4 regions of the Paenibacillus sp. EKM211P genome follow, and region 2 is predicted to be linked to each of the others. Evidence: riboswitches for the same ligand, from Rfam matches in the RefSeq annotation. Region 2 holds a riboswitch; each other region holds the start of a gene.
The links. A riboswitch is a leader RNA that binds a small molecule or an ion and turns the genes downstream of it on or off. The one in region 2 is predicted to bind cyclic di-AMP.
Positions count from the first base shown of each region.

Region 1: linked by a shared signal. The riboswitch ahead of G9G57_RS07985 (hypothetical protein) and the one ahead of G9G57_RS13940 (TrkH family potassium uptake protein) in region 2 are both predicted to bind cyclic di-AMP.
Region 3: linked by a shared signal. The riboswitch ahead of G9G57_RS20385 (3D domain-containing protein) and the one ahead of G9G57_RS13940 (TrkH family potassium uptake protein) in region 2 are both predicted to bind cyclic di-AMP.
Region 4: linked by a shared signal. The riboswitch ahead of G9G57_RS24700 (C40 family peptidase) and the one ahead of G9G57_RS13940 (TrkH family potassium uptake protein) in region 2 are both predicted to bind cyclic di-AMP.

Region 1 covers NZ_JAAMNS010000003.1:402,004-404,204, reverse strand. Annotated here, with positions in the region: gene kdpA (potassium-transporting ATPase subunit KdpA) at 1-541, opposite strand, end outside; gene kdpF (K(+)-transporting ATPase subunit F) at 687-764, opposite strand; gene G9G57_RS07985 (hypothetical protein) at 948-1,343, opposite strand; cyclic di-AMP (ydaO/yuaA leader) riboswitch at 1,457-1,628, opposite strand; gene G9G57_RS07980 (glutathione peroxidase) at 2,092-2,201, shown strand, end outside.
Region 2 covers NZ_JAAMNS010000008.1:131,268-133,468, reverse strand. Annotated here, with positions in the region: gene G9G57_RS13940 (TrkH family potassium uptake protein) at 1-852, opposite strand, end outside; cyclic di-AMP (ydaO/yuaA leader) riboswitch at 1,252-1,404, opposite strand; gene G9G57_RS13935 (CPBP family intramembrane glutamic endopeptidase) at 1,666-2,201, shown strand, end outside.
Region 3 covers NZ_JAAMNS010000016.1:99,498-101,698, reverse strand. Annotated here, with positions in the region: gene G9G57_RS20390 (polysaccharide deacetylase family protein) at 1-33, shown strand, start outside; gene G9G57_RS20385 (3D domain-containing protein) at 233-901, opposite strand; cyclic di-AMP (ydaO/yuaA leader) riboswitch at 908-1,077, opposite strand; gene G9G57_RS20380 (amino acid ABC transporter ATP-binding protein) at 1,321-2,043, opposite strand; gene G9G57_RS20375 (ABC transporter substrate-binding protein/permease) at 2,030-2,201, opposite strand, start outside.
Region 4 covers NZ_JAAMNS010000026.1:16,280-18,480, forward strand. Annotated here, with positions in the region: gene G9G57_RS24695 (GNAT family N-acetyltransferase) at 1-434, opposite strand, end outside; gene G9G57_RS24700 (C40 family peptidase) at 738-1,238, opposite strand; cyclic di-AMP (ydaO/yuaA leader) riboswitch at 1,244-1,381, opposite strand; gene G9G57_RS24705 (hypothetical protein) at 1,658-2,201, opposite strand, start outside.

The DNA.
Region 1 (2,201 bases), on a different contig from region 2:
GCGGCAGGAAAATCCGTATGTTGGCTTTAATAAAATCTTGAAAAAAATTACCCAGCCCTTCACCGCGCCGCGTCAATCCCCTCATAAAAGCCGCAGCAACCGAAAACCCCGAAGCAGCCGAAGTAAACATCATCATCGTGACGAACGCCATCTGTGTCAGATACGTAAGCCCGCTTTCTCCGCTGTAATGTTGGAGATTCGTATTGGTCATAAAGCTGATTACTGTATTAAAGGCCAATGATGCTTCCATATTACTGTTCCCAACCGGATTGCCCGGAAGTATAGCCTGCAAGCGCAATAGCAGGTAGCTGATCCCCACAAGCACCACATTGGTTGCAATGAAACTCATAGCATACGTGGTCCAGCGCATGCTGTCTTGTTTCTTCAAACCTACAGCCTTATAAATCAGCTTTTCCGTTCCACCAAAAATACGATCCGTCCGATTCGGTTCATTCGAGAATACGTGATACATATAGGTGCCCATCGGCTTTACCAAGAGCAACAATATGATGATCACAATCCCAATTTGCAGTAGCTCCATCCTCTATTCCTCCTTAAAATGCCCCTGCATTTGGAACAACAGACCTGATTCAGACCATCCATTGAGTGCACACGTTTGCGAAAATCTGCATCTCTGATGCTGCATTCTTGATCTGCTGTTCCCGCCTGCTCGATCCTATAGTTGACTAGAATTTTTCAGGATTCAGGAGTGCGTAGATTAAATACACGAACACAATAGCCGTAAGTCCTAGCACAACGATCATCCTCTTCGCCCTCCTTTTGAGGTCTGCGCATCACACCAGCGTACAAACAGCAGTATCACTCCATAACTCACAGCCATTACGAGCAGCATGTATAAATCCATCATGTTCATACCCTCCGTATCGCTTTTCAGATTGCCCTTTTGATTCCATCATAAAATCATAAACCAGCTATGTTATAAGTGCTTATCCGTTCAGCAGGAAACCCACCTCTCCGTTCAATGTGTAGATCACATGGTCCGCTCCCAATCCCCGATAAATTCCTTGTGGATTACAGCCGTGCGTAATAACATAGATCAATTCTGATGTTAGTGGCCGACATATTTGCAGGAAACGGCAAGTTAGATTCAAGCTGTTTTCGAACAAATACACACTACCAATTTCTTTTTTAGGAAAATTCCATTTTCCCGCTTGCATCGTATTGATGCGCACAATGTGCTCCACACCCATTTTTTTAAGCTGTCGTTCCTCCTGGGTGCTATTTGTGAGAACTGCAAACGCCAATTTTTTGAACATAAGCAATTTCACAAAACTTCTGCCCGCTTCATTCGGTGCAGTGACAATAATTAACCGACCTTCCATCAGTAGCTCCTCTCCCGGTATAAAAAGACAACAAAAAGAAGCCGAAGGAAAAAGGCTTCCTCCGGCTTCATACATTCCATGATAAAATAAACCATGGCTGCACACGGCGGTTTGTTGCCTCTCCCTGTACGCTTACGAGGTTAGCTGTCGGATTCGGACGTGAGAGTCGCCCTATTTACGGCACTTGGCCGGAAAATTCACCCCATGAGACACACGGCTTGCAAAGCCGTATATACTCGTTGGTTCCCCCGCTTTTGCAACTGCAAAATTCAGCGCTTTAGACAATTCGTTGTTGCTTCATTGTTGTTAATTTGAAATTACGTCTTGAATCATACACCCGTGCAAGGAAGACTGTAAAGCTCAACGGCAAGGCTATAAATCACCCTTTAGAGCATAGAAGATTAAGGATAACGCTTACAACCAACCTATGCTTCTCGTATCTCTCTAAAACTCTGTATTTCACCTCTTTTTGAAAATGAAAGGCATGTCAATATTGGCGTAGGGTATGGTACGGTTGCCCTTTATTTATAAAAAAGAAAGAAAATGCGCTATATGTACTAGATAATTATCGAATGAAGCCTTTTTTATGAGAAGAAACACCTCAATTTGCTCCATTTGAAGTGCGATTTACCGTTTTGAACAAAAGACGATTTTACAATGCACAATGTCTGTAGACTCTTCTGGACTTGCAACCCCTTGTTGAATTGTTCACAATTTAATTGTAGAATATTTAATTAGGAGGGATATCATGAGCGTATATAAATATGATGCACAGACCCTACAAGGGGCACAAATTCCGTTATCCACATACGAAGGGAAAGTTCTTCTTATCGTGAATACTGCCAGCAAATGTGGCTT
Region 2 (2,201 bases):
CAGCGTGTTGGCACCTGCGGTGCGAGGGGTAACGGACTGGAATAAAGAACCCAGCAGTTTACCACCCCAATCAAGCGAGCCAAGCGTCTTCGGATTCGTAAACTCAAATACAAAAATGACAAGCGTCCCGACGACAATCAGAGCAGCTGTCATGCTGAGTACCACCTTGGTATGCAAGGATAGTCTCTTACGCTTGCGGTAATCTGCCAGGTCTGACATCACTACAAAACCAATGCCACCCGAAATAATGAGGAACATGGCTGTAAAATTAACAATCGGATCATATACATAACCTGTCAGGCTGCGAAATTCACCGAATAAATCAAAACCAGCATTATTAAACATGGAAATAGCATGCCAAATCCCAAAATAAATCGCCCTGCCTACAGGCATATCAAACGACCAGCGAATCGAAAAAATGATTGCACATACGCCCTCAATCATCAGCGAGTACCATAGCACCTTGCGGATCAATCCGACAATTCCTTCGACAGAGGTCTGATTCATCGCTTCTTGCAAAATAAGGCGCTCCCGCAAGGAAATCCGACGCTTGAACACCAGCGCGATCAAGGTAGCCATAGTCATAAAGCCAAGTCCGCCAATCTGAATCAGCGCAACGATGACAATTTGACCAAAGGTTGTAAAAAAGAGCCCTGTATCCTTAACGACAAGCCCAGTTACACAGGTCGCGGAAGCGGCAGTAAACAAAGCGTCTATAAACGCAAGTGGTTTTCCTGTTGTATTAGAAATGGGCAGCATTAACAATAAACTACCTATTAGAATGATAATGGCAAAGCCTGCAACGAATATTTGCGGTGGAGAAAGCCGAAGCCAGCTTGCATTGGGATTCATTTATTCATCACTTCTCCTCCTTGGTGAACTATGAGCATGGAGATCGCTGAGCTCATAAAATCACCAATTCTTTTCAGTTTCTTTTATAAATCAGAAAAGTATCCGCAAAGCGGGATACTTTTGCCTTTCAATACTCACTACACTTTATACGTAACTACCTCATGGAACGTTTGATGACTTTAAGGCGGGCAGCAGCGAAGCGGTCCATTTGAATCTGGAGAAGCGATAGCGCTCGCCTTTGACTCTGAATTTTACCCTTATCAAGGTCTAGAAAATCAAAAAAATTCAGTGGCAACAGCGATTGGAAGATCAAATGGAACGCGCAGCGTCCTTAACTCAGCAAACTTTTATTCACACTTATACACACAAAAAAAGACACCGGAAAACCGAGTGCCTGACTTGGTTCCTGCCCACAGCCTACGAGGTTAGCTGACGGATTCGGGCAGCACAGTATGCCCTATTTACACTTCCGATCCATCAGGATCGGCTGTAAAATTCACCCCAGTAACATGGTTCCCCCGTTTTCTCACAGAAATTCGGCTTAAATGTATGTCATTACCCATATATTTCATAGGCATTGCCTCAAGATTATAATCCTTCTCTATCCAGATCACAAAACCGATTTCGCCGAAAAAACGTGAAATTGGCTTTAATTTGCGATTGGGCATCGCTTAATCACAGCTTATCTAATTTTATTAAAACTTTAAAGTGCTTTCACTCTGTTTTCATGAATATCGCTGGTCTGTTGGCGGGAACCTGTGCAGTATGATATCTTTAATGGATGTTCTTATTTACAGATTAAGGAGGAAACTCATGAATCCTATCGGGAAACCGGTCGTGCTCACGGCCAACTTCAAAAAATTAGGCTTGCTGGGCGGGGTTGGCCTGATTTGCTTTTTTATCTTTCAATTGCTTATTCCCTCGCTTAGCAATCCAAGTCCGGAATCATTGATGAATGCAAAGGTCATCAGCAAACAAGAAGCGATCGTACACGCCCTGGACTTTGCCCGTTCCGAGCTGGGCTATACGGAATCACAGCCAGAGAAGCCTGTCGTGACCTATCAGGCTGAAACAGATTTGTACGGTTATTTATCCAGAGAAAAACTGCTTCAAGCGTACGATCGTACATGGAAAAAAAATTATCCTTATGAAACCTTTCGGGTTGATTTGCCTGACTCCTCAGCGAAGGGCAAGCTGCAAATTCATGTGGATTTATCCACTGGGAAGGTCGTTAGCTTTAAGCGGATCACCTCCAGCACCAATTACACACAGGCTGATGTTTCTACAGATGAACAAGCACGAAGCAAGCTTGTACGTATAGCTGAGGGCGACATGACGCTTGAAGCCAA
Region 3 (2,201 bases), on a different contig from region 2:
CCCCGGCTACTTCACACATCGGAACGAAAATAACAGTATGTCTAAGCCTCGTATATACCAACAACGTAAAAAGGCTGCCTTGACGAGCAGAATGCTTCTGCTTGTAAGACAGCCTTTTTTAGCGATAAACGACCGTACTGATAAGAAGTCGTCCCAGTTATATGTTGTGTGCTATAATATTAAGTTTACATAATATATATTATGTTTAATGAAATCAAATATATGCACAATGCTATTTATCAATAACGTACAGTTTCACATTTTGGAAGCCGAAGTCGTTCACGAATGATTTGTTGCCAGGGATAAAGATATCAATCCGCTTTCCGGTAATAGCGCTGCCCTGATCACGGGCAACGGCTACAAAAGAATGGTCTGGCAAGCCGGGATGGGAATAGCCTGTAACTAGCACCTTTGTTCCCATAGGAATGACTTTCGGGTCTACTGCAATTGTACCCAGTTTAAGCGGATTACCGTAGTAATCGACTGCACCCCATTTGCCATTTTCATCAGCTGCGGCTGAATATGCTGTTGCTTTAACATCAACAACTTTACTGTAATTGAATGTTTTGCCCCATGCTTCAATTGTTGGCCTCTCATTCGCTGGTGCTTTCTCCGTAAGAAGCTGTGGTTTCGAATCCGAAGCCGCCTTCACACTTTTTTCGTCTGGCATTTTAATTTGTAGACCTGCATATATGTTGTTGGACGCAATATCCGGGTTAGCCTTCGTCAAGTCATCTACCGATACCCCATAACGTTGAGCAAGCAAAAAGAAAGTATCGCCTTCTTTGGCAGTATGAAGCGAAGCAGCATTTGCTACTCCAGCTGTCTGTGCCAATCCTGCAATCGCTGCGGCAAGCACCGCAAATTTCATGGTTTTTCCAATATGTTTTAAGTGTTTCAAAGATATGTACCTCCTCTGTTATGCCTGCGAAGTTAGCTGTCGGATTCGGACTCAGGAGAAGCCCTATGCTTGTGCAATTCACCCCTAGGCATATTCCACAACATCTATATGACGCATTGGAATAATTGCCGTTGTTACGTCCCCCGCACTTCCCATGGTTTGAGCCCAGCACCTGAGTAATTGTTATCATTGCTGCTGCCCCGGTAAGTTTTGGCTTACTGCATAATATCACAATTTTGTAACCTTATCTGCATGAAAATGTTGGGAATCTTGAACATCATACTATATCCATTACAATTTTGTCATCAAAAATCGGTTTTTTGTTACGAAAATATGGAGATATGGTGACAAAAGGAGAAAAGCCCTCCGTGAAATATCATCACGAGAGGGCTTTGTCAATAATTCATAAAAGCATTTTCTTACAGCACTTTAGCCAGAAAATCACGGGTACGATCATGGCTTGGAGTTCCGAAAACTTGCTCCGGCGTACCTTGCTCTATAATTTGACCGTTGTCCATAAAGATGATTCGGTCTCCTACCTCACGAGCAAAGCCCATTTCATGCGTCACGATCACCATCGTCATGCCGCCTTCAGCGAGCTTCTTCATCACATCCAGAACCTCTCCAACCATTTCAGGGTCCAGGGCAGAGGTAGGTTCATCAAACAGCATTACGTGCGGCTGCATGGCGAGAGCACGTGCTATCGCTATACGTTGCTTTTGACCGCCAGATAACTGGTTCGGGTAGGTATTCTTCTTATCCTCAAGACCCACGGTCCGCAGGAGCTCCAACGCAATTTTCTCCGCTTCTTTCCCCGATTGCTTCTTCACCTGCGTTGGTGCAAGCGTCAGATTCTGCAGTATTGTTTTATGCGGAAACAGATTAAAATGTTGGAAAACCATCCCCATCTTCTCCCGAGTCGCATTAATATTATGACCACGGGCCGTAATCGGCTCACCCTCAAACAAGATTTCCCCTTCTGTTGGCTGTTCCAACAGATTCATACAACGCAAAAACGTACTTTTCCCCGAACCACTCGGGCCGATAATGACGACTACTTCACCTTTGGCGATATCTATATCAATGCCTTTTAAAATTTCATTCTTACCGAATGATTTACGCAGTTGTTTAACGGTGATCACTGGCTCTCAACTTCCTTTCCCATAAACCCAACAGCTTAGATAAGCTGAATGTCATTACAAAATAAATAGCGGCTGCGATTACGAATGGACTTAAGCCTTCGTAGGTAATATTCTTAATGACCTGGGCTTGATACATAATGTCCACCATCCCAATGGTC
Region 4 (2,201 bases), on a different contig from region 2:
CGTTCATAGGTATCCGTCAGCTCAAATCCAGCTGCCTTGTAGGCTCGGATAGCCCGCTGATTCCAAGTGAGAACCTCTAGGTCAATTTCATTCTGCGGATGACGTCGTCTGGCTTCCTCGGCAATGGCCCGGACAAAATCGGAGCCTGTGCCATGTCCGCATCTTTCGGGATGCATTCCAAGACCCAGCCGGGTCACACCGACCATAGGGAAATATTGAGCAAATCCCGTCAGCTCATTCTCTTCGTCCAGGACCGCAACATATTGCTCTTGGCGAAGCGTGGGACTTCCAAATTCGACTTCAAGTGCCTTCATTTGTTCCCAGGGAAGCCAGCCGTATATGTTGTAGGGGGGATCATAGCGCCACTCACAGATTTCAGCCGCTTGATGCTCGTCCATCGGTACGATCCGGTAGTTGGATATTGAGGCCGGCACTTTTCCATTCCTCCTTATGCAGGTACTTCAATCATTAACCACAGATTGTAGACAAGTTGTAGGAGAATGGCAAGCGTGTTTATTTCGTACCTAAGTCGGGTATACATTCAATAAGAAGGATTTACTGCTCATATGCTCCCCCAGCGGTGACGGTAAAACCGACGATGTTCGCTAAAATTGAAACCTTTTGAGGTGTCAGTTCGTCAGTAATGATAATCATTGCTGATGTAGTGGACATAAAAAACCGCAATTCGATTCCGGCCAGAATCAAATTGCGGCTAGGGTTAGCTTGCTGTGCGGTAGTTATTCTACGTTGTCGTCATCAGGAATATCTGAAGCTACAGAATGGTAAGCGTCTGTGCTCATAATTCTTTTTGCACCGACATAACGGTTAGCGTAATAATTTTCGTTCAGTGAGCTAACTACTACACCACGTGAAGTCGAGGAGTGGGCGAATTTCCCTTCACCTACGAAGATACCTACATGGGAAACGCCTCTTCCTGTGGTGTTGAAGAACACCAGGTCGCCTGGTCTCATTTCATCGCGGGATACAGAAGAACCCATTTTGAATTGTGATCCAGATTGATGCGGCAGTTTAATTCCCAGTTTGTTGAATACATACATTGTGAAGCCGGAGCAATCGAATCCCTCGAGTGTAGTGCCTCCGCTTCTGTAGTTCGTTCCTTTGGCATCTTGGATGACCTGGTCCATCTTAGAGTCTGCAAATGCACTGCTGCCACCGAATGTAAAAGATGTAAAGGCAATGGCGAGACCCATGGCTGCGATCGTTAGCTTCTTCTTCAAAAAAAATATACCCCTTCCAATGCCTGCGAGGTTAGCTTAAGGATTCGGTAGAAGGTTCCCCTATGACCACTCTGTTGCGAGATCAATTCACCCAAACTGGTTCCCCCGCTTCCTAGGTGCCAGGAATTAGGCTTAACTTAAGATGTGCACCTTGGAGAGCAGTATTCACGACAACGATGTTTTTAAGATAAAGGTTACAATAAAGATTACAAAGTTGTTACTATCAGTTCACTGCGATTATTGTAACAAAGACAGCAGGCTTTGGCAAATGTTTCATCGCAAAAAGTTACAAAAAAAATCTGTTCCTAACGCTCCAGGAACAGATTCTGTTAACAGTATTCAGTTATGTGCTGTTTGCACGGGAAAGAAAAAAGTTTTTTCGACAGCTGAAAATACAGGAGAGAGCATATTGTGAGGGGTTAGCCTCTGCTGGAGATATCGATGTGCCATAGCCGATACTGTGAACTGATATGCCACAGCCTGACCAGACTGGTAACAAAATGATACGATTGCTGGAGAATCAGCGCCAACATACCCGTCCAAATCATCGCCACGGTGCCAAATAGACCGAAAACTAGCAACACACAAGTACCGAGCAACAGGGATACACCAACAGCCGGAAGAAGCTGGCGAAAGAAGGCAAGCAGGGAGGATAGTATGGCGTGACCACTGACAGTGCCCAGCTGCATATACAGGATGCACTGCCGAATGACCCAACCGTAAGCTATCCACCCCATGGCATAGGGCAACAAATGCAGCAGGTAAGAGGAAGATTGCAACGTTCCTACTACAATAGGATAGAGTCTCGGTACCACCCAAAAGGCGGGAAGCAGCAGCAAACCCAACTCGATGATGTAATACAATAGCGATGACATACCGTGGCGTTTCATCCCCTTGAAGAAGGACAGGCTTTGCGGTTCAGACGCATCGGTATGCAGGCTTTGATATATGCCAGCTCTAATG